DNA from 2 places in the Exiguobacterium sp. s138 genome. Region 1 is predicted to be linked to the other one. Evidence: riboswitches for the same ligand, from Rfam matches in the RefSeq annotation. Region 1 holds a riboswitch; the other holds the start of a gene.
The links. Region 1 has a riboswitch for FMN ahead of ribD (bifunctional diaminohydroxyphosphoribosylaminopyrimidine deaminase/5-amino-6-(5-phosphoribosylamino)uracil reductase RibD). Riboswitches for the same ligand answer to the same signal wherever they lie in the genome.
Positions count from the first base shown of each region.

Region 2: linked by a shared signal. The riboswitch ahead of KNP91_RS07735 (ECF transporter S component) and the one ahead of ribD (bifunctional diaminohydroxyphosphoribosylaminopyrimidine deaminase/5-amino-6-(5-phosphoribosylamino)uracil reductase RibD) in region 1 are both predicted to bind FMN.

Region 1 covers NZ_JACSMW010000003.1:481,023-495,799, reverse strand. The annotation lists gene KNP91_RS09650 (methionine ABC transporter ATP-binding protein) at 1-375, shown strand, start outside; gene KNP91_RS09645 (methionine ABC transporter permease) at 365-1,015, shown strand; gene KNP91_RS09640 (MetQ/NlpA family ABC transporter substrate-binding protein) at 1,046-1,867, shown strand; gene KNP91_RS09635 (M20 family metallopeptidase) at 1,894-3,105, shown strand; FMN riboswitch at 3,263-3,407, shown strand; gene ribD (bifunctional diaminohydroxyphosphoribosylaminopyrimidine deaminase/5-amino-6-(5-phosphoribosylamino)uracil reductase RibD) at 3,564-4,610, shown strand; gene ribE (riboflavin synthase) at 4,595-5,224, shown strand; gene ribB (3,4-dihydroxy-2-butanone-4-phosphate synthase) at 5,221-6,405, shown strand; gene ribH (6,7-dimethyl-8-ribityllumazine synthase) at 6,407-6,865, shown strand; gene KNP91_RS09610 (putative bifunctional diguanylate cyclase/phosphodiesterase) at 6,994-9,630, shown strand; gene KNP91_RS09605 (DUF4352 domain-containing protein) at 9,689-10,327, opposite strand; gene KNP91_RS09600 (alkaline phosphatase) at 10,338-11,639, opposite strand; gene KNP91_RS09595 (DUF6612 family protein) at 11,951-12,760, shown strand; gene KNP91_RS09590 (alanine/glycine:cation symporter family protein) at 12,952-14,310, shown strand; gene treC (alpha,alpha-phosphotrehalase) at 14,371-14,777, opposite strand, start outside.
Region 2 covers NZ_JACSMW010000003.1:91,645-106,421, forward strand. The annotation lists gene KNP91_RS07715 (GNAT family N-acetyltransferase) at 1-520, opposite strand, end outside; gene KNP91_RS07720 (GNAT family N-acetyltransferase) at 517-891, opposite strand; gene KNP91_RS07725 (NAD-dependent epimerase/dehydratase family protein) at 1,020-1,886, opposite strand; gene KNP91_RS07730 (HesB/IscA family protein) at 2,020-2,370, opposite strand; FMN riboswitch at 2,488-2,628, shown strand; gene KNP91_RS07735 (ECF transporter S component) at 2,783-3,349, shown strand; gene KNP91_RS07740 (YuzB family protein) at 3,413-3,646, opposite strand; gene KNP91_RS07745 (NAD(P)/FAD-dependent oxidoreductase) at 3,739-4,791, shown strand; gene KNP91_RS07750 (DUF1462 family protein) at 4,807-5,112, opposite strand; gene KNP91_RS07755 (NifU family protein) at 5,223-5,450, shown strand; gene KNP91_RS07760 (TIGR01457 family HAD-type hydrolase) at 5,496-6,260, opposite strand; gene KNP91_RS07765 (DUF86 domain-containing protein) at 6,267-6,710, opposite strand; gene glpX (class II fructose-bisphosphatase) at 6,865-7,845, shown strand; gene KNP91_RS07775 (DUF3055 domain-containing protein) at 7,882-8,157, shown strand; gene KNP91_RS07780 (general stress protein) at 8,202-8,654, opposite strand; gene KNP91_RS07785 (YutD family protein) at 8,739-9,119, opposite strand; gene lipA (lipoyl synthase) at 9,224-10,123, opposite strand; gene KNP91_RS15870 (bifunctional metallophosphatase/5'-nucleotidase) at 10,187-11,482, opposite strand; gene KNP91_RS07800 (DUF72 domain-containing protein) at 11,503-12,348, opposite strand; gene KNP91_RS07805 (dihydrofolate reductase family protein) at 12,531-13,097, opposite strand; gene sufB (Fe-S cluster assembly protein SufB) at 13,183-14,580, opposite strand; gene sufU (Fe-S cluster assembly sulfur transfer protein SufU) at 14,613-14,777, opposite strand, start outside.

The DNA of each region.
Region 1 (14,777 bases):
ATTGAATCAGGGACCGTGTTCGATGTCTTCTCGAACCCGCAGACGGCAACGGCGAAAAACTTCGTCCGCTCCGTCATGCAGGATGAGATTCCGGCCTCGGTTCAAAAAGTCATCGATCAACGGGATGCCGGCCATCACATCTACAAAATCAACTTCCTTGGAGCAGGGACGGGACAACCGCTCTTATCGCAGGTCGCAAAACGGTTTGATGTCGATCTCAACATCCTGCACGGCAGCATTACGGAACTGCAAAACATTCCGTTCGGCAGTCTGCTTGTTGAACTGATTGGCGACGCGACGGAAATCAAGCGGGCATTACAATATATCGATCAGTCGGATGTCATCGTCGAGGAGGTGCTCGCAGATGCTAGTTAATTACACGGACATCTGGACTGCTTTTCTGCAGACGTTGACGATGGTTGGACTGTCATTACTCTTTTCGACATTGATTGGTTTACCGCTCGGGATTCTGCTTGTCGTGACACGCAAAGGAGCGTTGCTCGAACGAATTCCGTTCTTCAATGTCCTAAGCGGCATCGTCAATATCTTCCGGTCCGTTCCGTTCATCATTCTGCTCGTGGCAATCATTCCGCTGACCCGTTTAATTGTCGGATCGTCAATCGGAACACAGGCGGCAATCGTTCCGCTCGTCTTTTACGCGGCACCGTACATTGCCCGCCTGATCGAAAGTTCGTTGCTTGAAGTCGATACCGGTGTCCTTGAGGCAGCGGAAGCGATGGGGGCGACACCGTTGCAGACGATTTTCCGTTTTCTGTTGCCGGAAGCGCTCAGCTCGCTTGTTCTGAACCTGACGATTGCGACGATTGGTTTGATCGGCGCATCAGCAATGGCCGGGGCGATTGGTGGCGGTGGACTTGGTGACTTGGCGATTACCTACGGTTACCAACGGTTTGATACGACGGTCATGATCATCACGGTCGGAATTCTCGTCATCTTGGTTCAAGGACTACAGACGACAGGCAATCTGTTGGCACGAAAAATTCGGAGACACTAAAAAAAGAGAGAAAAAAGGGAGAGATGGATGATGAAAAAAGGTTTAGCGATTGGTGCAGCATTAACGACGGTATTGTTTGCGGGATGTGCCGCTTCCGGAGAAGAAGATCAAAAGACGGTCAAGCTCGGGGTCAGCGGTTCTGATACACAAGTCTGGGAATACGTCGCGAAAAAGGCGAAGAAAGAGGGCATCACGATTGAACTCGTCAAGTTCTCCGACTACGTCCAGCCGAACCTCGCCCTGGCGGAAGGGGAAATTGATGCGAACTCCTTCCAGACGGTTTCTTACTTTAACGCCTTCAAAAAAGAACATAAGTTAAAACTGTCGCCAATTGCGACGACGGTCATCGCACCGATGGGAATTTATTCGGATAAGGTCAAGGACGTCAAAGACATTCCGGTCGGCGGAAAGATTGCCGTTCCAAACGAAGCGACGAACATGGGTCGGGCATTGCTGCTGTTGCAGGAAGCCGGCTTGATTAAATTGCCGGATGACTTTGACGGCAACGGATCCGTTGATAAAATCGTCGAGAATCCGAAAAAACTGAAAATTGTCCCGGTCGTGGCCGGTCAGACACCACGCGTTCTGCCGGATGTCTCGGCCTCGATCATCAATAACGGAATCGCGGTCGATGCCGGATTCAACCCGATCAAGGACTCGATTCTCCATGAAAACGAGACGGCAAAACCATACATCAACATCATCGCGACCCGGACGGAAGACAAAGACAAAAAGACGCTTAAGAAAATCGCCTCGCTGTATCAGCAGGACGATGTCGCGGCCTTCATCAAAAAAGAATACAAAGGCAGCACGATTCCAACGTTCGTCCCACTCAGTGACATCGGCGAATAACTAAAAATCCAAAGGAGCTGACCGAAATGACGATTCAGACAAAACGGGAAAACCTGACACAAACGATTGAACAGGATATTGAACAAAAACGCGAGTCTTACCTCGAGACAAGCCACCGGATTCATGCGACACCCGAGATTGGCAATGAAGAATATTTTGCGTCACGCCATCATGCGGAACGACTGACGGCGGAAGGATTTACAGTTGAACTTGGTGTCGCGGGACACGACACGGCGTTTTTGGCCCGGAAGACTTCGGATAAACCGGGAGCGACCATCGCTTTTCTCGCTGAATATGACGCATTACCGGGGATTGGTCATGCGTGCGGTCACAACATCATCGGCACGACGAGTGTCGCGGCAGCAATCGCCCTCAGCAAGGTCATTGATGAAGTCGGCGGCAGTGTCGTCGTTCTCGGGACACCGGCGGAAGAAGGCGGGCCGAACGGCAGTGCGAAAGGCAGTTTCGTCAAACATCATCTGCTGACAGGGATCGACGCGGCCCTGATGGTTCATCCGTCCGGACAGACCCGGATCACCGGTTCGTCACTTGCTGTCGATCCGCTCGATTTTGCCTTTACCGGCAAACCGGCTCACGCGGCGGCATCGCCGGAAGAAGGGATCAATGCGCTTGACGCCGTCATTCAGTTGTTTAACGGGATCAACGCGTTACGTCAACAGTTGCCGAGTGATATCCGGATTCACGGTATCATTACGGATGGCGGAGATGCACCGAACATCATTCCGGAGTACGCGAAGGCCCGTTTCTTTATCCGGGCGACGACGCGGGAACGGTTGAATGCGGTGACGAAGAAAGTCAGAGCTGTTGCTGAAGGAGCGGCTCTAGCGACCGGGGCAACGCTTGAGGTCATCGCCTTCCAAAATGAGGTTGATAACCTGCTGTTCAATCGGACGTTTGACGAGATTTTCCGCGAAGAAGCGACGGCGCTCGGAGAAGATGTCAAGACGGACGAACGGCCGGGACTCGGTTCGACCGATGCCGGAAATATCAGTCAAGTCCTGCCGACGATTCATCCGTATATCAAGATCGGAGCTGATGATTTAGTGGCGCATACCGAAAGTTTCCGGGAGGCGGCAAAATCGGAACAGGGCGACGAAGCTTTGATTACGGGAGCTAAAATTCTGGCGCGGACCGGATTACGCCTGCTGACGGATGATTCATTGCTCGGTACGGTCAAACAGGAGTTTCACGACCGGAAAAACGGTTATTTGACGTAACCGGGACAGACAGAAGTATGGATTTTCCCGCCGGATCTTTTCTTGACCACCGGGCGGGAAAATCATACTTTTTTTCTTGCATCACAAAAAAAGAAAACAAATTCTTTTTTGTATTTTAAAATAACCTGTGCTAGTCTTGACCTGTACAACTGAATAACCAGTTCTTCGAGGTAGGGTGAAAATCCCAACCGGCGGTGATGCGATTTTTAAATCGACGAGCCCGCGACCCATAGTGTACGCACTATGGCTGACTTGGTGTGATTCCAGGGCCGACGGTAAAGTCCGGATGGGAGAAGAACGAAAAAATGTGCTTGAAACCATTTTCTGAAAAAATCTGTTCGGAAAAAGGTCTATTTCTGTATGCTTTTTAGCAGAAAACAAGACGTTTCTTTCGTGACCCTTCAATCATGACGCCCTGCATCTGCAGCGGCGTTTTTTCTTTTGAAAGGAGCGAAATCATGAATAATCGAATGCATCAGGCGATGCAATTGGCACGGATGTTAGACGGACAAACCAGTCCGAATCCGAGTGTCGGTTGTGTCATTACGAAACATGGAAAAGTGCTTGGCTTCGGCGCCCACCGGTTTGCGGGTGGACCGCATGCGGAAGTCGAAGCGTTAAAAATGGCAGGAGAGGCGGCGCGCGGTGCCGATCTCTACGTGACGCTCGAGCCGTGTAACCATCACGGCAAGACACCCCCCTGTACGGAAGCGATTTTAGCTGCCGGCATCAAGCGGGTGTTCGTCGCGACCGAAGACCGTCACGCCATCGTCGCCGGACAAGGCATCAAACGGCTGCGCGACGCGGGGCTGACAGTCGAAGTCGGACTGCTCGAAGACGAAGCCGTTCGCTTGTATACACCGTTTTGGCAAAGTCTCAAACGTCACCGCCCAAACGTCACCGTCAAAGTCGCACAAAGTTTAAACGGGATCGTCACGACAGGGCAACAACGCTTTATCACGTCAGTTGCAGCGCGAGAAGCCGGACGTGAGTTGCGGGCGACACACGACGCCATTCTCGTCGGAAGTGAGACGGTGATGGTCGATGATCCCGCATTGACATTACGGACGGAAGCCGGACCGGAACCAATCCGGATCGTCGTCGACCGGCGCGGACGTTTGCCGGAAACGGCGCAAATTTTCCGTGACGGCTTGAATACGACGTACTGGCTGACGGAACAACCGCGTGTCTCGGTTCAATCGAATGTCACGGTTCTCGTCGGCACGTATACGACACCGAATCAGATTTTAGACATATTGTACGACCAAGGCATCCGCAGTGTATTGATCGAAGGCGGACCGACGATTCAGTCGGCGTTTTTAGAAGCCGACCTTGTCGACCGTCTTGAGGTCTATCAAGCACCATCGGTTCTACGTGGAATGCCGGGATTATCAAGTACTGTCGAAATCGAAGACCGGTTTGACTTAACGGACGTCAAGCAAATCGGACAGGATGTCCACCTGCGCTACGAACGGAAAGGAGACGGCTTATGTTCACAGGATTGATTGAAGAAGTCGGAACGCTCAAACGCAAAGTTCCGCGCCCAAATGGTCTGGCGCTTGAAATTGAAGCGCAGCATGTACTCGAAGGAACAAAAATCGGTGACAGTATCGCGGTTGACGGGATTTGTTTGACGGTCACGGCGATGACTTCGACGGCTTTTACGGCAGATGCCGTGCACGAAACGATTCGGGCGACGTCTCTTCAGACCTTACGGGTCGGCACACCGGTTCAACTCGAACGGGCGATGCCGGCAGACGGACGGTTTGGCGGTCATTTCGTCAGCGGACATATCGACGGAACGGCTCGGTTCTTAAGCCGGCGCCCGGACGGTGAAGCGATGGAATACCGGTTTGAGACCGGTGACTGGCGTAAGTATTGTATTCCGAAAGGTTCGATTGCGATTAACGGAACGAGCCTGACGATTCAGCACATCGAGACAAACAGTCTGACCATCTCGTTGATTCCGCATTCGCGGCAGGTGACGACGTTTGACCGGTTGCAAAGCGGATCGCTCGTCAATATCGAGTGTGATTTAATGGCAAAACATCTGTATCACTTTACGCAGCAGGAACAAAAGACGGATTGGTCGGCATTTTTAGGAGGCGGAGCAGGATGAACGGATTTGATCTTGTAGAAGAAGCGGTGGAAGACTTAAAACACGGACGTCCGATCATCGTCTGTGATGATGAAAATCGGGAAAATGAAGGAGATCTGATCCTCCTCGCGGAACATGCGACACAGGAACAGATCAACTTCATGATTACGCACGGGAAAGGACTTGTCTGTGTCCCGGTCAGCCCGCAACTTGCAGCACGCCTTGAGCTGAACCCGATGACGGATGTCAATACCGATCCGCACGGGACGGCATTTACGATCAGCATTGATCATGAAGACGCGAAGACCGGCATCAGTGCCGCGGAACGTGCCTTGACGATTCAACGGATGCTGACGGACGGGCCTAAACAATTCAAACGTCCCGGTCATATCTTCCCTTTAATTGCAAAAGAGGGCGGCGTTCGCGAACGACGCGGTCATACGGAAGCCGGTGTCGATTTGGCCCGTCTTGCGGGAAGTGCTGAAGCAGCCGTCATTTGCGAAATTATTCTCGAGGACGGAACGATGGCCCGTGTGGATGATTTGCTGACGTATAAAGAAGTCCACGGGTTGAAGATGATTACGATCGATGCGCTTGTTGCCTATCTTGAACGTCCGGTCCGACGGGAAGCGGACGTCCTGCTTCCGGCGGTGCATGGCGCATTCCGGATGCTCGGTTATACGACGCCCGATCAAAAAGAGCATGTGACCGTTTTATCAGGAGAGCCGGAAGACGGGATGCTCGTTCGGCTGCATTCCGAGTGTCTGACGGGAGATGTCTTCGGTTCTAAACGGTGTGATTGCGGTCCGCAACTCGACGCGGCACTGGAACGGATTGGTCAGGAAGGCGGAGCCGTTCTTTACTTGCGGCAGGAAGGACGCGGCATCGGTTTGATGGCAAAACTGAAAGCCTATGAGTTGCAGGAACAGGGGCTCGATACGGTCGAAGCAAATCATGCGCTCGGCTATGCGACAGACTTACGCAATTATTCCGTTGCCGCCGCTATGTTGCACGATTTGGGAGTCACGAAAATCCGTCTGATGACAAATAATCCTGAAAAACAGCAGGCGTTGGAAAACGAAGGGATCACAGTGCTTGAACGGGTTCCGCTTGAAATTGCGGCGGTTCCGGAAAACAAACAGTATCTGCAGACGAAACAAACGAAACTCGGGCATTTGCTCGACATCCAAGGAGGAAACTAACATGGTATTCGAAGGATTTTTAACAGGTGAAGGACTGCGCGTCGCGATCGTCGCAGCACGATTCAATGAATTGATCACATCAAAATTAGTCGGTGGAGCGAACGATGCGTTCCGTCGCCACGGCGTCGCGGCGGACGCTGTCGACACGGCGTGGGTACCGGGAGCGTTCGAGATTCCACTCGTCGCGGAAAAGCTTGCGAAAAGCGGGAACTATGACGCTGTCATCACACTCGGGGCCGTCATCCGCGGCGCGACATCACATTATGATTATGTTTGCAACGAAGTCGCGAAAGGGGTCGCCGGCGCCTCACGGGAAACAGGCGTGCCGATTATCTTTGGTGTTCTGACGACGGATTCGATCGAGCAGGCTGTCGAACGGGCGGGAACAAAAGCCGGTAACAAAGGATATGAAGCGGCGGTTTCTGCGATTGAAATGGCCAACTTACTGCGCACCATTTAATGAGATAACTGAGTCTTGAGACCTGTTTCTTCACGGAACAGGTCTCTTTTTTCTTGATGGCGCAGGACTTCGCTGACATCATCCCTAATCAAAAGAGAAAGACTGTTCGCAAAGGGAGGGAACAATCCATGGGTGGTGTGAATAAATCGTATTATCTGCCTGGAATCGTCGGATTCATTGCGGGATATTATATTTGGCTCCTTGTTTTTAATCAGCAATCAGAATGGGTGTCTTGGGGAAGTAACTTATTCTCGATTTTCGGCTGTCTGTTCGCGACCATCCTGTTGGTTCGGGCGCAACGAGATCCGAATCAGCAGGAAGGGCGGTTTTTTCTGTACCTGGCCTGCGGGATTGGCAGTTATCTGATTGCGGAAATCATCTGGTTGACCTATGAAAACATCCTGCAAGTCGACGTACCGTTTCCCGGTGTATCAGATATTTTTTATGTTTTGCAGTCTGTTTTCTTTTTAATCGCCTTCATTCATTTAATTCACCGGCACGTTACGAAAAATCGGTTGCTCAGCTTTATTTTTGATATTGCCATCGTCATGACGGTGGCGGTCACGTACAGTTGGTATTTCCTGATCCGGCCGTTGTTTGATACACCGTTCGCATCGAACGCCGAGGTGATGTTAGCCTTTGCTTATCCGTTGTGCGACATCGTTTTGTTATTTTGTATGATCAGTATTTATTATCTGTTCGAGAAAAAAGAGTGGTACGAACGGCGGCGCTTGTTTCAGTTTCTATTTGCCGGACTGTTACTTCAGGTTGGAGCGGACACGTTATTTGTCTATATGACGACCGTCAGTGGAGACAATGCGATCCGGTTGATTGACCCGTTATTCATCCTTGGATTACTGATGGTCGGTGTCTCGGGGCATATCGTTAGTCCGGTAGATTCAAAAGAAGACAGACAGTCGAAACAACGGATAAAAGTGCAGGTCGGAAAGTTATTTTTACCGTATTTACTGGTTATTCTGCTGTTTTTGACGATGGCTTTCTATGCGCGTCGGGACGAAGCCTTAAACGGGTTGATGATTGGTTGTGCTGTCACGATTCTTCTGATTTTAGTCCGCCAGATTCTGATGATTTTAAGTCACCAGGAACTGATTCAGGAAATTCATGAAAAGGCGGATGAGCTGGAAGTCAGTGAAGAACGCTACAAGTCGTTGTTCACGTACCATCCGGATGCCGTCTATTCCCTTGATCTGAAAGGACGGATTGAGAGCGCGAATCCGTCTTTTGAAAAATTAACGGAGCAGCATGCGGAAGAGTTAGTCGGTAAAACGTATCGTCAGTTCACGACATGGCAACAGACGTCGACAGACAAGGCGACAGCACAGCAATTTGAAACTATTTTCCAAAAATCCGGCGGTCCGGATGTGTTGCTGAACGTAACCAACATTCCGATTCGCGTCCGGGACCGGTTCGTCGGAATGTACGGGATTGGTCAGGATATCACGACAATTAGGGAAAATGAATTAAAGATTCGCCGGCTTGCCTATTATGATCATTTGACCGGTGCCATCAACCGGACTTACTTTGAAGAAGTGTTGCACCATTTAATCGAAACGGAACAAGCCGATGAGACGATCGTCCTCTGTTTCATTGATCTCGACGACTTTAAACTCGTCAATGATTCGTTTGGTCACCATGTCGGGGATCAGTTACTGATTCAAGTGGCAAAACGCCTCCAAGAAGCCGTCGAACCGGACGATCTCGTTGCCCGGCAAGGAGGAGACGAGTTTACTGTCATCCTGCGGAATGTCACGTCGGATGATCAGGCGAGATGCCGTACGGCCCGTCTGCTGGATGATTTAAAACGAACGTATGCGATTGAAGGAATCGAATTGATTTCCAATCCAAGTATTGGAGCGGTCAGCTGCCGGCGGACGTCGGAAAAACATGTCGTGACGTTATTGAAGCAGGCCGATCTTGCGATGTATCAGGCGAAAACGGGTGGCGGCAAATCTATTATCTTCTTTGAAGATATTGCCGAAAAAGCGTCCTACCGCTTGCGACTCGAGTCGGAGCTGCCGATTGCTATCGAAACCAATCAGTTGATTTTACATTATCAGCCGCAAGTCGATACGGTCACGTACAAGATGGTCGGCGTTGAAGGACTGATCCGCTGGAATCATCCGGAACTCGGAATGATTACACCAAACGATTTTATTCCGATGGCGGAAGAAGCCGGAATGATTATCCGGCTCGGGGAATGGGTCTTGCGCGAAGGATTTTTACAGGCAAAACAGTGGCAGGATGACGGTCTGAACTTAAAAGTCGGACTCAATGTTTCGATGCAACAGTTTCATCATCCGACGTTCGTCCTGACGTTGATTCGGCTGGTCGAAGAAACAAAAGTCGATCCGACCCGGATTGATCTTGAAATCACGGAAGTCTCAGCCGTTGAAGACATCGAAGAGACCGTCTTGACGATGAATCGTCTGAAGGACCTCGGCTTCACGATTTCGATTGATGATTTCGGAACCGGTTATTCGTCCTTATCGCGGTTGGCGGATTTCCCGATCGACACATTAAAGATTCCGCGTGAGTTCGTCGAAAAAATCCAGCCGGCAACGACCGGTTACTCGATGATTTCGTCCATCATTCACTTAGCGAAGTCGCTTCATCTTGAAGTCATCGCCGAAGGTGTCGAGACACTTGAACAGGTCAACGTCCTGAACCGGTTGGAATGCTCGCGGATGCAAGGGTATTACTTTGGCCGGCCGATGCCGGCAGAACAAATCCCGGCTCTTTACTAAAAAAGAAGACGATCCTTTCCGGTAAAACAGGAAGGGATCGTCTTTTGGTCTTTTAGCATTATAAGCGCAAAGAAAGGGACGAACCTTTTCCAAGGACATCACGTTTCGTACTCAGGACGTCACTCGTCAACCAGTCGACGTAGGAGAGCGGTTGTTCGAGGATGAATCCGAAGTTTCCGCTCCGTGTTTCATCCGGAGCATAGGTTGCAGCGAGCGACTCAAGATAGATATCATCCTCGATCGTCTTCTCGATCTTGGTATCGAGTTTAAAGTGAGCGACGGGATTAAATGTGACCGGCTCATTACCCGTATTCGTAATCGTTACCCGTGTCTTGACGAGATCAAAGGATTCGTCATGGGTGAAGCCGTGAAAGAAGTCAATCATCCCGTAACTCGGACGGGCATGGAATACTTTGACTTCTTCGACTTTCATCCTGATCGGTCCGATCGTACGTGTTACATCCGGACGGACAAACTGTTTTAATGTCAATTCACCTTTGTCATCGGCAATTGATGCGTCGACTTTCGTCAGTTTCCGGTCATCCGGTAATTGCGGATTCGGGACGTAAGCGGCTGTTTTTTCAATCGATACCTGCTCCTGTTTTGGAAGGGACACCGGTTGTTTTGCCTCTTGGACCGGATTCCCGCAACCGGAAAGAATCGTTCCGAGCGTCAGGAGAACAACTAATTGTTTCATGAAAGACTCCTTATTTCTTTGACTTCAGCAAGTCGAATATGATTTTGGCGTGATCCGTATTATCGACTTGTCCGGCGAATCGTTCCTTCGCGGGACCGAAGGCATAGACCGGAACATCCTCCCCGGTATGTCCGCCTGTCGTCCAGCCGGTATGTGACCGTTCATTAAAGATCGCTTCGATGGCATTATCGATATCAAGCAGTTTCTGCGACTCCGCTGCACGAATGACGGATCCGATTTCGTCTTCCGTCAAGGCAAGTTTCTTTTGGTCGATATACGTCGTCAACGTCTGACGGACATCCGCTCCGTTGATAATTTTTTCCGCCATGAAGTCCGGTGTCTTTTTCGCCGCTTTGATAGGCTCGGCGAACCAGTTATAAATTCCGTCCGCGCCGATTGAATAACCGCCGGTCGAATGATCGGCCGTCGCGACGACGAGTGTATGTTTGTCTTTTTTCGCGAAAGCAATTGCCGCTTTAAAGGCGCGTTCGAAGTCTTCCATTTCGCTCATCGCTCCGACGATGTCATTGTCATGACCGGCCCAGTCGATCTGACTGCCTTCGACCATCAGGAAAAAGCCTTTTTTGTTGGAATCAAGACGTTTGATGGCGGAGTTCGTCATCTTCTCAAGGGACGGAACCGTGTTTTCACGGTCGATGCGCTTCGGCAGTCCGCCGTCTGCAAACAGACCGAGGACCTGCTTGTTTTGATCTGTCTGCAGTTGATCCAGATTCGTGACGTAACTGTAGCCGTCTTTTTTAAACGACTTCGTCAAGTCGACGTCCGGTCGGACGAAGTTGGATTTTCCGCCACCGAGGAGGACATCAATCTTATGATTACCGTTGACCCGTTCCTTAAAGTAATCGTCGGCAATTGCATTCATATTTTTCCGGTTCTCATCGTGTGCGCCGAACGAAGCCGGCGTTGCGTGCGTGATTTCCGATGTTGCGACGAGACCTGTGGATTTTCCGCGTTCTTTCGCTGCTTCGAGAACCGTCTTAACTTCCGATTTATCATTGTCGACCGCAATCGCCGCATTGTATGTTTTGACGCCGGATGACATCGCCGTCGCGGCAGAAGCGGAGTCCGTGACGTTTTGTTGCGGATCTTCCGGATACGTCATCTGTTGTCCGACGAGATACTGATCGAACGCCGTTTTTTCGGCCAGTGGCGTCGAAGGGTCATTCTTTAAGTAACGATGGGCTGATGTATACGAGACGCCCATCCCGTCTCCGATCAGGAAGATGACGTTCCGGATTTCCGGTGATTTCGCGTGCTTCGTTTTTGCTTCGGCATCGTTCATCGAGACCATCGTGCTTAAGGAAAGGGTCGATAAAGCTAGGACAGGAATGATTCGTTTCAAGGTCATGAATGGTTCCTCCTTCAGGAAAATGAGTACGGTTCAGATCTACAGGACTAACTCTAGCGTTGGAGTGTAAAACGCACATTTGACCGATGTAAAGTTTTGTTAAGAATCATCAAAGAAACTTTACGTTTGGCAAAGGGACGTTCAGTTTGATGAGTAAAAAAGAGTCAGAACGGTAATAGTATAAGAAATGGTTTTGAAACATTTTCCAGTGATAAGTCGTAAATAAAGATAATCAATTTCAAGGAGGAATGACGATGAAGAAGACAAGGTGGATGACAGTCGGTCTCCTCACGGCGACAATTGGGCTGGCAGGATGTAATGACCAGACGATAGAAGATGGTCAAGGGGAAAACGGGTCGAAACAGCTCTCGAATACGGAGTTGCTGAAAAAAGCATCGAATGCGCAAGAAGACATTAAATCGTTCCGGATGGAAGGAACGACGGCATCGGATGTCGGCGACATGACGGTCGATCAGAGGGTAACGGTCGATCTGATTCAGGAACCGCTCGCCATGCATCAGACGGTTAATATGAAAAACCCGCAAGATGGAAAAGATCTTCAGGTGGAAAGTTATATCATCGATGATAAGTTGTACCTCTCCCAAAATGATCAGTGGTTTGTTCAGGATGCATCCCAACTCGGTGAGATGATGACTCAGATGAAATCAACCGTCTCAACAGATAAAAACCTGCAATTACTGAAAAAGTATAAAGACAGCTGGACAGTTAAAAAGACCGGTAACGTCTATCAGGTGGATGTGGATTTAAAAGGGGGTCAGTTGAAAGCGTTTATGAAGGATTCACTGGAACAGTCCGGTCAATTTAATCAGATGAAAGAGGTCATGGATCAAATTGAGTATAAAAAGATGGTCTACTCGATGACCTACGATGCAAAAACCTACTATCCAAAAACGATGGATATGGAGATGGAGTTTGCGGTTGACGGGAAAACGGACTTTTCGATGAAAAATGAATCGACGTTCTCGAAATTTAATGAAATTCCAGCCATAAAATTGCCGATGGAAGCTAAAAATGCACAGGAATTGCCGGGCGGTAATCAATAAAAAAGCTGATTTACCTAAAGAAGCAATCGTCTCCCGGATTACTCCGGATAGATGATTGCTTTTTACTAAGCAGTAAAAAATACAATAATGTAATATGGACAATCGTATGCATAAAAAATTAATCATTGACAATAATCTGTAAATTCTGAAAAAATAGAAAAGTACATAGTAAATTGAAGGAGGGGATTGGAATGGGAACATCGTTCAGTGATTGGATTGGCGCGGTATCGGATTTCGTCTGGGGTCCGCCGTTGCTCATCTTTTTGGTCGGTACGGGGATTTACTTGACGATACGACTTGGATTCATTCAGATCACCAAACTTCCGTATGCCTTGAAACTGGCATTCTCGAAGCACCAGGACGATACGTCGGAAGGGGATATCAGCCATTTTCAAGCCTTAATGACGGCACTGGCAGCGACGGTCGGCACGGGGAACATCGTCGGAGTTGCGACAGCCGTCGTCCTCGGAGGACCGGGCGCGATCGTCTGGATGTGGTTATCCGGATTGTTCGGGATGGCGACGAAGTATGCCGAGGCGATTCTCGCCGTCAAATACCGTGTCGTCGATGAGAAAGGACAGATGGCCGGGGGACCGATGTACTATCTCGAGCGGGGATTAAAACAGAAATGGCTCGGTGTCCTGTTTGCCGCGTTCGCGTCGCTCGCCGCCTTCGGAATCGGAAACGGCGTCCAGACAAACTCGGTTGCGCTGGCGATGAAATCAACGTTTGACGTACCGTTGTATGTAACCGGAATCGTCTTGATGGTGGCGACGGGGGTCGTCATTCTCGGCGGGGTCAAATCAATCGGCAGAGTCGTCAGTTATTTTGTGCCGTTCATGATTTTCTTTTATGTCGGAAGCGGTCTCCTCATCATGGTGATGAACTTTGATCTGATTCCGGGAGCACTCGCGACAATCTTCAGCAGTACGTTCTCGAATGAAGCAATCACGGGCGGAGCGATCGGAGCCGCGATTCGTTACGGGGTCGCACGTGGCGTCTTCTCGAATGAAGCCGGTCTCGGTTCAGCACCAATCGCAGCAGCTGCTGCGAAAACGGATTTTCCGGGACGGCAGGCACTCGTCTCGATGACACAGGTTTTCCTTGATACACTTGTCGTCTGTTCGATGACCGGATTGACGCTCGTCATGGGTGGTCAACTTGATAAAAAGCTCGAAGGGGTCGAATTGACGACCGCCAGCTTTGAAGTGTTCCTTGGACCGGCCGGGAAGTATATCGTGACAATTGGTCTTGTCATGTTCGCCTTCTCGACCGTCCTCGGATGGTCCTACTACGGAGAAAAATCGATCTATTACCTGTTTGGTCAAAAGTCGATTTTACCGTACCGGGTTCTGTTTGTTCTCGTCGCGGGACTTGGGGCGATGACGACGAACTTAAACATGGTCTGGGCGATTTCCGACGTCTTCAACGGACTGATGGCCATTCCGAACTTGATCGGCTTGATTGGTCTGTCGGGCGTCGTCATTGCGGAAACAAGGTTGTTCCGGGAACAGCTGAAACGGGAAGAAGCTAACCGGCGCGTGTCCTAGAGATCACTTCATCTAAACAAAACCCCGCATTCTCAACTGAGAGTGCGGGGTTTTGTGTAGTCAGACCGTCCGGTACAGCATGACGGATTCGTATGGCCGTAAGATAAGCTGTCCGGATTTCTCTGAAACCTCCGGATAGTTCTGAATCAATACCTGATAGTCGAGCCACTCGTCCGGTAACGTGAACGGACGGTCCGTGCCGTAAAAGTTCGACAGGACGAGAAGTTGTTCGTCGTCGGTCGCCCGTTCGTACGCCCAAAGCGAGAGATCGTCCGGTGTCAGAAGCCGGTAACTTCCGTTCGTCAAGACGTCATACTGTTTGCGCAGGTGAATCAGCTGCTTGTAATGATAGAAGACCGAGTCCGGGTCGGCGAGAGCCGCTTCGACATTGATCGAGGTATGGTTTTCAGGAACCGGAATCCACGGTGTCGCTGTCGAGAAACCGGCGTGCGGTGAAGCGTCCCACT
Region 2 (14,777 bases), 390 kb from region 1:
ATGCGTTGGATACGGGATCGAGTGTAATTCGGTACGTCCACTCACTCAGCTGTTTCCCACCCCGCTCGATGGTTTTTTCGGAAACGAGTCGTCCGCCGAAACGTTCGTAAAAATGACGGGACGGGTTATCTGCCAGCACACTTACCATACAAGACGAGAAGCCTTTCCGCCTGAGATCTTCCAACACGTGATCAAACAACCGTTTACCGGTTCGTTGCCCCTGATGACTTTTCAACAGATAGAGCGCGTACAGCTCTCCCTCCGTCGTATCATTTTCCCTATTTGGTCCACCGTTCGCAAAACCGACGATTTCGTTTGTCTGATCAAGTGCCACGAAAACCGGACCTTCGGCAAGACTGTTCCGCCAACCCGGTTCCCGGTTCTCCGCAGATAACTCATCGAGATATGCATCCGGAATAATCGTCCGATATGTTTCCCGCCAAGATGCGACATGAATCCTGGCAATCGCAGCAGCGTCTTCCATGTCGGCTCGTCGAATCGTTAAAAATCCGGTATTCATAGTGGAATGATAAATCGCCGGACCCGTGTTCCATCTTCTTTGATGTAAGATTCGATTTCTTGACCACCGTTTGTCAAAATGACACGACCGGATGCGGTGTTATCCGCACTACAAGTGATCAAGACGGAGGCAAGTCCCCGCTTTCGCGCAACTTCAAGCGCTTGCCGTAATCCTTCCGTCGCATACCCCTTATTGCGCGCACTCGGTCGAATGCCATAACCGATATGCCCTCCGACTTGTTGCAATTGATCGTTTAGATCATGCCGGAAATTGACTGCACCGACAATCGTTTCCCCGTCATACAACCAATACGTCGAGTGGGTCACCCAGTTCGTCGGGGCCACCCGTTCCTCTTGTTCCTGTTCTTCCAAAAAATCCTCCAACGGCAGAAACGTTTTACTGACGACACTCGGAACGATGCTTTCACCGGACTCTTGCCACTCTGATACATAATCAAGGTATTACGGTTCCAAGTGCAGCGATGGTTTAATTAAGGTAATCATTTGTGGTTCCGGACCTCCTCTTCAATCAAACGATCAAGCCAGTCATCAACATGTTGGAAGAGATATCCCGCTTGTTTGGCTGCCGTCGTATCCATATAGAAATCGTGATCCGGTGCAAGCGGTGACGGCTCTTCGCCTGTCGTCTCAAACCGTGATGTCGTTCCTGCCACGTGATCAATCTTATCCATTAAGTCCTGAATCGATAATACGCCGTCACTCGCGGCATTAATCGGTCCTGTCATCGTCGAACGGCCGCACCACTCGAGGAAAGCTGCCGCTTCGTAACTCGAGATATATCCCATCTTCGCATACAGATTTTCAGCGATGACCGGTTGATCGGCTAGTGCCCGTTTGACATGAAAGATCAGCCGTTCCGTGTAATCATCCGGTCCGAGGACAACCGGGAAACGGACGGCAATGACCGGGAAAGTCGCACGTTGGAAGAAATAACTTTCCGCCTGACGTTTTCCTTCGCCGTAATCATGTTCTTTTTCAAGATCATATTTCCCGGGAAACGGATTATAGGACCGCTCGGAAATGTTTGTCCCGCCCTGCTCATAGACCGACATCGTCGACGTCAGAATGTAACGACCGACTTTTCCTTCGAAGGCATCGACCGCAAGCTTCGCCTGATACGGATTAAAACAGATATTGTCATAGATGATATCCCAGTTTTGACTTCCAAGATCCTTCATCGTACTGCTTGATGTCCGGTCCCCTTTAAAAAATGTCAAGCCCTTCGCGACCGGCGGCGTATGTTCCCCACGCGTGACAATCGTCACATCGTCCCCCGATTCCGCGAGCCGTAATGCCAACCGTCGACCAAAGTAGCGTGTTCCACCGAAAATCAGTACCTTTCGCATCGATAGTCCTCCCTCATCATAGCGTGCTAACGTTCCTGTTAGTCCTTCTCCATCTCCATTGAAAAGTCCTGTCAATCGCTCGTGAAAACAAAAAAATCGCAGACGGCAATCGTCTGCGATACAAGTCATTTCATTAACAGCCGCCCGGTGTGCCGGCATTCGTCGCCGTTCGGAACGACGTCCCGCAACCGCATGTCGCGATTGCATTTGGATTCGTAATCGTGAATCCGCCTCCGAGCATGGATTGTTTATAATCTACTTCCAGTCCTTTAACGACCGGATAATCTTTTTGATCAACGATGACTTTGACTCCGTGTTGCTCAAAGGTCAAGTCCGTCTCTTTTTCACTGTCAAACCCCATGCCGTAGGAGAGACCACTGCATCCGCCGCCTTGGACGAGCATGCGCAGATTTTGTTCATCGTCCGGCGCCTGCAACATCATTTCTTTGACTTGCAGTGCGGCCGCTTCTGTTAAATGAATCATGTCATCACCTTCCCTTTTTTATTAGTATACGCAATTTTAAGGGGAATCGAAACCTAGTTGCTTGAAACAATCTTGAATTCGTTGTATAAATAAGTTGTATTAAAAAAAATTAAATCGTTCCATCTTCAGGGCAGGGTGAAATTCCCGACCGGCGGTAAACAGGCGATTCGCCTGAAGCCCGCGAGCGAATAGGGCGCTATTTGCTGATTCTGTGTAACTCAGGAGCCGACAGTATAGTCTGGATGGGAGAAGATGGCGGCATGTTTCTTTCTTGAACCGATTTTGCAAAAATCGATCAGGCTTAGTTTACTGCGGACTTCTCCCCCATCGAACACTTCGATGGGGGTTTATTTTGAACGCAGACATGCCAATACTTCATCGAGAGGAACGAGCAAAAGGAGATTATACTCGTATGAAACGCACACAAAAAATGGTCACATTATCGATGTTAGGTTCAATTTCATTTGTTCTTATGCTACTGAATTTCCCGCTTCCGTTTTTACCGAACTATTTGAAGATCGACTTCAGTGATGTTCCTGCTTTGATCGCCGCAATCATGTTCTCACCTGTTGCCGGCGTCATCGTCGAAGCACTCAAAAACGTCCTGTACTACATCTTCCGTGGAAGTGGTGTTCCGGTCGGTGAGCTTGCCAACTTCGCAGCTGGCGTTGCCTTCATTCTTCCGGTCAGTTGGTTCTATCATAAAAAGAAATCGACAAAAGGTCTCGCAACCGGTCTTGTCGCAGGTACGATCACGATGGCATTCGGTCTTGCCATCCTCAACTATATCTTGATTCTTCCAGCGTACGCTTGGTTCTTCGGTATGGACTACATGCTTGACCCTGCCGTCAAGTGGACGACGATTACAGCCGGTATCTTACCGTTTAACATCATCAAGGCGATGTTCATCTCAGCACTCTTCATCCCGCTGTTCCTGAAACTAAAACCTTGGATGACACGTCGTCAACAAACTGTCTAAGTCCGAAGCCGCGCCCGCTGACAGACACAAATCCCCGGTCTCTTGTGAGACACGGGGATTTTTTTAGAGCTCGTTTTCTTCGATTTTCTGATAAATCTTTTCAAGCAGTTCTTCCGGTGTCTCCCCGACAACGGTTTCTCCATCGACGAGACAAAAATGGTCAAGCGAACAAATCCCGCAATAACCGAGGCAACCATATTCGACGACATCGACATTCGGGTCCCGTTCGAGCTGTTGCATGACGACCTGAGTCCCTGTCGCTAAGTTACTGATACAAAATTCAATAATCGGATTCACTTTTTTTCCTCCTTCAGGCAGGAATTATCTTTCCTCATGTCGTATTATACAAGGTCAGACTGATTTAGGGGAACTAAGGGGGATTTTAAGTTATGAAGCAACTGGTTGTTTTAGGTGGCGGATATGGTGGCATGCGGATTTGTGAACGATTCAAGGATGAAGATGTTGCTGTGACGCTCGTCGATCGTTTACCGTACCACGCGTTAAAAACAGAGTACTATGCACTTGCTGCCGGAACATTGTCGGACCGGGATGTCCGGATCGCGTTTCCGGAAGGGGAACATCTCTCATATAAGTATGGACATGTCGTAAAGATTTCACCAGAGACGAACTCCGTTCATCTGCAAGACGGAACGGAATTGTTTTATGATGATTTGATCATCGCCTTAGGTTGTGAAGATAAATACCATAACATACCGGGGGCACAAGAGTTTACTTACAGCATCCAGACACTCGAAGAGTCACGGAAAACACAACAGGCGATTTGCGGACTTTCACCCGGTGCGATCGTTTCCATCGTCGGAGCCGGATTATCCGGAGTCGAGCTCGCGAGTGAACTGCACGAAAGCCGGAAAGATTTGAAAATTCGCCTATTCGACCGGGGACCGTCCGTTCTGTCCTTCCTCTCGGATAAAGTGTCGACCTACGTCCAGGAATGGTTCGAGGAGCATGACGTCGAAGTCATCAATAACTCGAACGTCACCTTCGTCACGGCGGATGATGTTCAAAACGGGGATGACGCCTATCCATCGAACTTAACGATTTGGACAGCGGGTACGCAACCGGTTAAAGTCGTCCGTGATCTTGGTTTTGAAGCTGACAGCGGCGGACGGATCAAGCTGACGGAACACCACCATGTGCCGGAACATGAAAATGTGTTCGTCATCGGGGATTGTGCCAGTCTCCCGTATGCGCCAAGCGGTCAGCTTGCGGAGCATCAAGCGGATCAGGTCGTCGATGTCCTGCAGGCAAAATGGGCCGGCAAGACATTGCCGAAACTGCCGGAAATCAAATTACGCGGTATGCTCGGATCACTCGGAAAGTCAGACGGCTTCGGCATCGTCATGGGGAAACAGGCGTTGACAGGGAAAGTTCCACGCCTTCTGAAATCCGGTGTGCTCTGGAAACATAAAAAGATTAAATAAGAAAAACGGCGCCGGTCATTCCGGGGCCGTTTTTTCAAGTCTTCTGTCAATTGCCTGCGTAATTTTTTTCAACTGGACGTATCCTTCATCGACCATCTCACCGTCAAGCAGGACAAGCGGATAAAAATAAACATCGTCCTGAAGAGCCGTAATCCATTCATCCTCGACCGGTGCCGCTTCGAAATCCACATATTCAAAAGTCAATGCCGTCTCGTACTTCCGTCCAAGAACGGCTTGCAGCCAGCTGTAGGTCTCTTCTGAACTCGGTGCCCCGACGCAACTCGGACACGTCTGTGCCGCCCCATATACCTTGATTTCCATCTGTGGTCCCCCCTATTTGTTACACTTCTTTTTTAGTATACAAGTTTTCCAGATTGAGAACATTTTTCAACCCTGTTACAATGATTCTATAAGAAAGGATGTGTTTACGCATGGAAATGTTTGATCAAGTAAACGAAGTACTCGAAAAATTGCGTCCGTTCCTTCTTCGTGACGGAGGAGACGTTGAACTCGTAGATGTAGAAGATGGTATCGTCAAACTCCGTTTGATGGGAGCTTGCGGCAGCTGCCCAAGTTCAACAATCACACTGAAAGCTGGTATCGAACGTGCCCTGCTTGAAGAAGTAGCCGGCGTCGTTGAAGTCGAACAAGTTTTCTAATGAAGTAAAATCCCCACTGACATCCGTCAATGGGGATTTTTTTGTTTAAAGAATCCATTCTGCCAACGTATCGACCATGTAGGTCGGTTGGGCATCCTGTCCTTGAATGAAGACCGGTGTATGAACGCCGGAGTTGACATGCATCGTCCGGATACCGCCGTTGATCCCGAATAAAATGTCGGTATGGTAATTATCTCCGACCATGATGAGATCTTCTTTCGCAAGACCGATCATCTCAGCCGCAATATTGACCATGACCGGTTCCGGTTTCCCGATATAAAACGGTTCTTTTTCCGTCGTCACGCGTAACACCGATGTCAACGCCCCGTTCCCCGGTAAGAAGCCGCGCTCTGTCGGAATCGCGATATCTCCATTCGTCGAGATAAAACGGGCGCCGGCCCGAATCGCGAGGGCTCCGATCGCTAACTTCTCATACGTGATCTGACGGTCAAGACCAATCACGACATAATCGGCATGCTCATCCGCAACGACTTGTAAGCCTTGACGCTCAAGAGCATCAACCAATCCGCCTTCTCCGATGGCATAGACTTTCGCACCCGGATCGAGTTCTGCGATGTAGCGACCTGTCGCCATCGCACTGGTTAAGACATGTTCCGCATTCGAGTGAACACCCATGCCGCGTAATTTCTCAGCGACGGCTTCTGCCGTCATCGAAGCATTATTCGTAACGAACAGATACGGTACATCTTCTGCCTGCAACCGGTTGACGAAATCAACCGCTTCTTTGACGGGTTCTGTCCCGTTATACATCGTACCGTCTAAATCAAATAAATAGCCTTTTGCCTTCATGCTGACTCACTCCTCATTTGGTAAAAATGCCGAGACGGGTCCGAGTTCTGTCTCTAGATAATGTCGGACCGCGTCCGGGAAACGACGTAATTGTGTTTCTTCCTCAAACAAAACGTTGCGGATTTCCGCTGTACTTGATGTCGTAAATTCACGGACGATTTGTGTCCGGAGTGCCACGATGCGCTTCAAACTCGTCGCAAGTGACGCGTCGATGACCCGCTCATCTTCTAAAATCATGACGATATCTTCATAACTTCCCGGATCACGCATGATGAAACCATCAATCATACTGTTTCCGATGTCGATGATGCTTTCAATCACTAAAAATCCAATCCGTTCCCACGCCAGTGAAACCGTCAAAGCATCCCCCGTTAACTCTTTACTTTGACGCAATGCCGTTTCCAAACAAACCACGGTTTGTTCAATCTTTTCACGATTCACAAAATACATCTTCCATTCCCCCTCACACCCTTCATTTTAGCTCTATCGGCGAAACATGAAAAGCAGAAAGGCTGTTTGCATCACATTGCGCAATGTGTTATCCTCAATTTAGATTTTTACGAAAATAGTATGTCACATTAGGTGACTTGGAGGTTATTCATAGATGGAACGCGAATTAGCACTAGAAATCGTCCGAGCAACAGAAGCAGCTGCACTGGCATCCGCCAAATGGATTGGCCGGGGGAAGAAAAACGAAGCCGATGATGCGGCAACAACAGCCATGCGCGAAGTCTTGAACACCGTCAACATGGCAGGAACGGTCGTCATCGGTGAAGGGGAACTCGACGAAGCACCGATGTTATTCATCGGCGAAAAAGTTGGTACGACAAGCGGTCCTATCGTCGATATCGCCGTCGATCCGCTCGAAGGAACGAACATCGTGGCAAAAGGTCTCGGTAACGCCATGGTCGTCATCGCGGTCGCTGACCAGGGAGCATTGTTACACGCACCGGATATGTATATGGATAAACTGACAGTCGGACCAAACTTAAAAGGACATGTCTCACTTGACGATCCGCTTGAAGTCATCATTCAAAAAGCAGCAGAACTAAATCAGAAAAGGATTGAAGATGTCACGGTCATCATGCAGGATCGTCCGCGCCATGATCACTTCCGGGAAGCGGCAATGCGTGTCGGCGCACGTGTCCGTCTGTTTGAAGACGGCGATGTATCAGCCGGAATCGCTCCGCTCTCACCATCAACGGGCATCGATATCTTCATTGGAACCGGTGGGGCACCGGAAGGCGTCATCACAGCAGCTGCCGTCAAAGCAATGGGCGGCGATATGCAGGCACGTCTGCACCCGATGAACGAGGAAGAAACAGCACGCGTCATCCGGATGGGGCTTGCGGATCCGTTGCAATTGTTGACGCTTGATGATCTGATCAAAAGTGACGACTGCATCTTCGCAGCAACAGGCGTGACGACAGGTGAAATGCTCGACGGCGTCCGCTTCTTGACGGATGATATCGTCGAGACGACATCACTCGTCATGCGTTCAAAAACACGGACGATCCGGAAAGTCATCGCCGAACACAGCCTGTCACGTAAACCGTACTTGCAAAAGGTTCCTCAAACCCTTTAATCTAAGCAGAGATGAAGGAAATGAGGGAACTGACAGATGATGCAAGAACGTGATTTTTTATATGATGACGTCGAACAGACAAAAACCCGATTCGTTTGCTGGATTGGTGAGACGAGCCGGTTTGATTTAGCGATCACCCATTCCGAACATTTTTTCGGAAAGATTTTAGTGTTGAATCTCTTATCCAACCGGTTTGCCATCATCGGTCCGGATGACTTTGATGAACCCGGCTATATCGCTCATGCCTTTGATCTTGAGGATGAAGCGGCGGATGAACTTGAAGGATACTTACGCGACTATATCGGATTATAAGCAAAAAAACAGCCAATTCCCGAAGGGAGTTGGCTGTTTTACTGTTACAGTAACCGGTCGTTACGCTCGTTGAGTGTGTTGGGACCGCTGAAGACATTCGTATTGTCGGATTCATCATGGGCTTTACGTTCCGAATGTTGATCCGCTTCATCGCCGACGAGTAAGACGAATTGTCCCTCTTCCGCTGCTTTATTGGCACGGTTGACATCATCTTTCGTTAATCCACTCGCTTCGAGGACATCGCTGTGTGAAGAAGGTCCGTTGCTGTCTTTTTTAAAGATTCCTTTGATCTCCTGCCACAGATTCATATGTTCTTCCTGCGACAGACGTGTTGATGTTTGATGATTGTTCAAATCGGCCAATTCCTCGATCTGTTCCAGATCATATCGATCATGGGCAACGACTTTCAAATCTGTTGATACAACACCTGCGACACGTAAATCATGAACAGCACTGACAACTTCTGGTACAGACTTGTAAATCCCGACGATTCTCATGGATAGTTCCCCCTATAGGTGCGTGATACTATACTATTAGCCGAAATCACCCAATCAGAAACGTCTTTTCAGATGTCATTTTGATTACTGTTCTTCTTTCATCTCTTCTTTCGCTGCCGAAAACTTCCGTTTCAGTTTTAACGTATTCGCCGAAGATCCGTCGAAGCGAGGTGGTGCTTCTTCTCCTTCTACGAATTCCATCCGTTTGACGATAAAATAGGCACAGCCGAAATTGCAATACTCGTACAAATAATCCGCCACGTGGGAGATTTTTGTATCGAAGGTTGCTTTTTCGTGATTGTCCTCATAAAAACCGCGGAGCCGCAACTGTCCGTGCCCCCAGTCTCCGACGATATAATCATATTTCTCGAGAACATCACTGAAACGTCCGATGAATGCTTCTTCGTTGAATCCTTCTCTTTTTTCTTCCACGATTTCATATCTTTCACGATTGACTTGTATCATTTTTCCACCCCCTGCTTCCTTTATCTTACCATAATCATACTTGAAAACGAATCGTCAGACAGCAGAAAACCGTCCTCGCACGTGGCGTGGACGGTCTGTCGGTATCAATCAATCGGTAAAGCGGCTTTATTTTTTTTCGCAGCGTTGACCTGTTCGTCGGCATGATACGACGAACGGACAAGCGGACCGGCTTCACAATGTGAAAAGCCTTTTCCGAGCGCAATCTGCTTGAGTTCGGCAAACTCTTGTGGTGTGTAGTACTTGATGACATCCAAATGTTTTTTCGTTGGTTGCAGGTATTGACCGATCGTCATGATATCGACGTCATTGGCACGAAGATCGTCCATCGTTTGCAGGATTTCTTCCCATGTCTCCCCAAGACCCAACATCAGACTTGATTTCGTCGGAATTTCAGGAGCCAGTTCTTTTGAACGGCGCAGGAATTCGAGTGTTCGGTCGTATGTCGCTTTCGCCCGGACAGTTGGTGTCAGACGGCGAACCGTCTCGATGTTATGGTTCATGATGTCCGGTTTGGCTTCAATCAGCGTCTGCAACGCCTCGAAGTTCCCACCCATGTCGGACGGTAAAACTTCAATCGATGTTTCCGGGTTCATGCGACGGACTTCCCGTACCGTCTCCGCATATACCCCTGCCCCGAAATCATTTAAATCATCACGTGCAACCGCTGTAATGACGGCATGCTTCAGATTCATCAGACGAACGGATTCCGCTACGCGTTTCGGTTCTTCTAAGTCAAGTTCATTTGGACGTCCTGTCGTCACGGCACAAAAACGGCAGGCCCGTGTACAAATGCTTCCAAGAATCATGAATGTCGCCGTCCGGCGAACCGCCCAACACTCGTGAATGTTCGGACATTTTGCTTCCTCACATACCGTGTGAAGCTTTTTTTCACGCATCATACTTTTGAGTTCTGTGTAAGTCTCATTCGTGTTCAGCTTGATCTTCAGCCATTCTGGTTTACGTTGTATCTCTCTGCGTCCCATGAATCGGTTTCCCCCTTTATCCGTAAAAAACTGACCTGATTTCTGTTACAGTATAACAAATATTCAGTGTTTGCGGATGGGTAATTCACCAAATTCTGACTTCTCCGATAGGCGATCAAAGAGCAGATCCCGTAACAATTCCGGCATGAAATATTCTTTCGGCATTTCTTTGATTTCCGGAAATAAAGGACCAAATGTAAACATATCCGGAAGGACCACGGTGTAATGTTTCGCATCGTCCAGATGTTGCCGGTTTCCGGCATAATGCATCTTGCCCATCAGCTTTCCCCGGAAGCCGAGTCCGCGGACTTTTAACTGTTCAAAGCGGTTCGTATCGACTTCGGCGATGAATTGTTTTAATTCTTTTCCGGTCATTGTCACCTTACACGGATTGATCGGATGCGGACAAAGCCGGTGTAAATCGTAAGATGAGACCGGTCCCGGGGACAATGAACCAAGCAGCATGCCGGCCGGCACACAGGCGAGGTCCGCCTGACACCAATCGCGCATCGTATCAGCGAGCAGCTGCGTGAACGGCGATGGATTAAACCAGTCATTCGCTAGACCTGATGTCCGGCCAATCGGTTGTTTCATCTGACGTTCCGCCAGATATTGCTCTTTATCAAGCAGAACGGCTGTTGCTTCGTCCGCCGAATAGGACTCGAGCGGATGAAGAACCGCTTCTTTTTCGCCCGTATCCGTATTCAGATAAATCTCGCCCGCATACTGTCCGTGTTTTCCTGCCTGGGCAATCAGTACACCATTCCGGACAACACCGTCATCGAGAACATGATGCGTATGCGATCCGATGATCAAGTCCAGTTCTGGGAACCGTTCCGCCAAGTCTTCATCCTGATAAAAACCAAGATGACTCAGACAGATCAGCACATCAACCTGATCCCGCAATGCTTCGATTTCGCGGGCCGCTGCTTCGAACGGATTTTCAATCGACCAGCCGAGTAAATCATATAATTCATAATACGGCGCCGTCAGTCCAAAAATACCGACTTTCCCCGTCGGTAATTCCTGAATCATACCGGCTTTGGCGAATGGGGCCGACAAGTTCGAGACAAGCACCGGGAACGTCGCATCGCTGTATAGTTCCGCCAGCCAGTCATGTGGAAACGTAATGCCCTCGTTGTTTCCGATCGTGACAGCCGTCGGCGATAATTCGTTTAAGAGATGGGTGTTAATTTTTCCTTGCGTCGCTTCCGTTGCCGGAGCAACCCGGTCGGCATGATCTCCCAAGTCAAAGACGAGGGAGTCATATGTCCGGTGTTCTTTCATAAACGACATATAGCGAGGCCACATATCAAAGTGTGAATGCAGATCGTTATAATGAATGACGTGTAACTTCACGCTTAAGCCTCCTCCAGGTATTAAAACAGTGAAATTTGCCGTGGCGCGAGCGATTCATAATCGAGACTTAAAATCTCGATGAGACGTTTCGCATTCGGTACGGCATCCCCTGCCGAGTTGTTATTAAAGAAAACATACACGTCTTTTGCCTGTTCGGCAAGTGAACGGATATGTAGGGCCAACTCTTGTAATTCTTCTTCTGAATAGCGGTATAGACACCGGACTTTCCGCCAGTCCTCGCTGCTTTGTCCAGGCTTTTTCAGCCATCCGGCGACGTTCCGGCCGTGCAGACGCACAAATGCCGTCTCCTGTGTGACGACCGGGACGAAGGGCACCGATCCGTCTTCCGTCTGCGGCTCGTCACAAATCGTATGAATGAACTGATGCTCGGCCAAGAACCGGAGCGTTCGTTCCTGATAGGCGTCCGAATACCAGGACGGATTCCGAAATTCGATTGCGACAGGGAGGCCGGCAAGCGACTTCCGAATCGTCTGAAGATATTCAAGATGTACTTTGCTGACGTCAAACCACGGTGGCAGTTGGACGAGAATCGCGGCAATCTTGCCGCTTTGCCGCATCGGCTCGATCGAGGCGAGATACTGTTCAAAGATCGGACCAAGTGGATCCTTGTTTTCCCGGTCATGACCGCTCATCGCCCGGTGGACCTTGACGATGAACCGGAAATCATCCGGTGTTTCCGAAACCCACTTCTGATAGTTGCGTTCCGGCTGAATCGCATAATACGTTGAATCGACTTCGACTGCCGGAAAGTGTCCCGCATAAGCGGCGAGCTTCTCTTTCCGATCCTGTGGTGTCGGGTAGAGGCTGTCATGATCGCCCCAACCGGTCACGCCGACATAAATCATCCTGCTCCCTCCGTTCCGTTTCCTCTGCTTATTGTTCATCATAGCATAGCAGAATCGTGAATTTCCTCTTCAAGACTCTTCTCGGAAAACACATGTGTTCTTCATATAAAAAACAAGCAATTCCTTCCTACTCCTTGAAAAATAAGGAGGAAAGACTGCTTGTTTCATGGATTCATTAATGATCATAAAGAGTCGGTTCGCATCCGTTCATACGTCAAGGCGATGCAACCGGAAGCAAAGGTCTGTTGATCTACAAGCTGTAAGGACAACGATTGCTCAAACAGCGGAAACATTCGTTTCCCTCCACCGAGTAAGACGGGATAGATGACGACATGATAACAGTCCACCAAATCCAAACGGATGGCTTCCGCGGTAAGGGTCGCCCCGCCGATCGCAATCTGTTTACCCGGTGCCTGCTTTAATGCCGCGAGTTCCTCGGCAAGCGGCCGGGTCGCAAGACGGGCATTGCCCTCGACGGCCGTCAACGTTTGCGAGAAGACGACTTTTTCAAGGGCCTGCCATGTTTTCGCATACTCGATGATGATCGGTTCATCTTCCTGATCGGCTGTTTCCCAGTAGTGCATCATCTCATACAGACGACGGCCGTACACATGGGTATCAAATGCTTTTTCATAATCATTGAAGTACTGATGCAGTTCCGCATCCGGTGACGCAAAGGCGATGCTGCCCGACGCATCCTCGATGTAGCCGTCGAGCGAGACTTGAAAGGAATAGACGATATCACGCATGATGACTCCCTCCTTTTTCAATCCTTTACCCGTTTCATCCGGTCATAAAAAAACTCTCTCATCCAGAGATGAGAGAGCAGAAACATTATCCGATTGAACCTTCCATCTCGAACTTGATGAGACGGTTCATTTCGACCGCATATTCCATCGGCAATTCTTTTGTGAACGGCTCGATGAAGCCCATGACGATCATTTCAGTTGCTTCTTCTTGTGAAATCCCGCGGCTCATCAGGTAGAACAATTGCTCTTCCGAGACCTTCGATACTTTCGCTTCGTGTTCAAGCGAAATGTTGTCGTTGAGAATTTCGTTGTACGGAATCGTATCTGATGTCGACTGGTTGTCCATAATCAACGTGTCACATTCGATATTCGAACGTGCGCCGGTTGCTTTACGGCCAAAGTGGACAATCCCACGGTACGTGACTTTCCCACCGTGTTTCGAAATCGATTTCGAGACGATCGTGGACGACGTGTTTGGTGCGAGGTGAATCATTTTCGCGCCTGCGTCCTGGTGTTGTCCTTTACCAGCGATGGCGATTGATAATGTCATACCGCGTGAGCCTTCCCCTTTAAGGATGACGGCAGGGTATTTCATCGTCAATTTCGAACCGATGTTACCATCGACCCATTCCATCGTTGCGCCGGCTTCACAGATTGCACGTTTCGTAACGAGGTTGTAGACGTTGTTTGCCCAGTTTTGGATTGTCGTGTAACGGCAATACGCATTTTTGTTGATGAAGATCTCAACGACCGCCGAGTGAAGCGAGTTCGTTGTGTAGACCGGTGCTGTACATCCTTCGACGTAGTGAACCGATGCTTCTTCGTCAACGATGATCAACGTCCGCTCGAATTGACCCATGTTTTCCGAGTTGATCCGGAAGTAGGCTTGAAGCGGCGTATCCATCTTGACGCCTTTTGGTACATAGATGAACGATCCACCTGACCAAACCGCTGTATTGAGGGCAGCGAATTTGTTGTCTGTCGGCGGGATCAATTTACCGAAGTACTCACGGAATAAATCTTCGTTTTCTTTCAGTGCTGTATCTGTATCTTTGAAGACGATCCCTTGATCTTCCAGCTCGCTCTTCATGTTGTGATAAACGACTTCTGATTCGTACTGTGCCGAAACACCTGCAAGGTATTTTTGCTCAGCTTCCGGGATTCCGAGTTTATCAAACGTACGTTTGATTTCTTCCGGTACTTCATCCCAAGATTTTTCAGCACGTTCTGACGGCTTAACGTAGTACGTGATGTCATCAAAACGAAGATCTGATAAATCGCCGCCCCATGCTGGCATCGATTGTTCGTTGAAAATCTTAAGCGATTTCAGACGGAAATCAAGCATCCATTGCGGTTCTTCCTTCATTTTAGAAATCGTCTCGACGACTTCTGTCGTCAAACCGCGTCCTGAACGGAAGATCGAGATATCGCGATCGTGGAAACCATATTTATAATCGCCAATTTCAGGCATGTTCTTAGCCATGTTCGTTTCCTCCTCTTACTTACTGACCGAAGTTACTTCCCTTCTTCGACGCCGCGTTCGAGCGCCTTCCAGGCAAGTGTCGCACACTTGATTCGTGCCGGGAATTTTGTCACACCAGACAGTGCTTCGGCATCCCCGAGATCAAATTTCTCATCGTCGTAGTCTTTTCCTTGAACCATCTCGGAAAAGACGTTGGC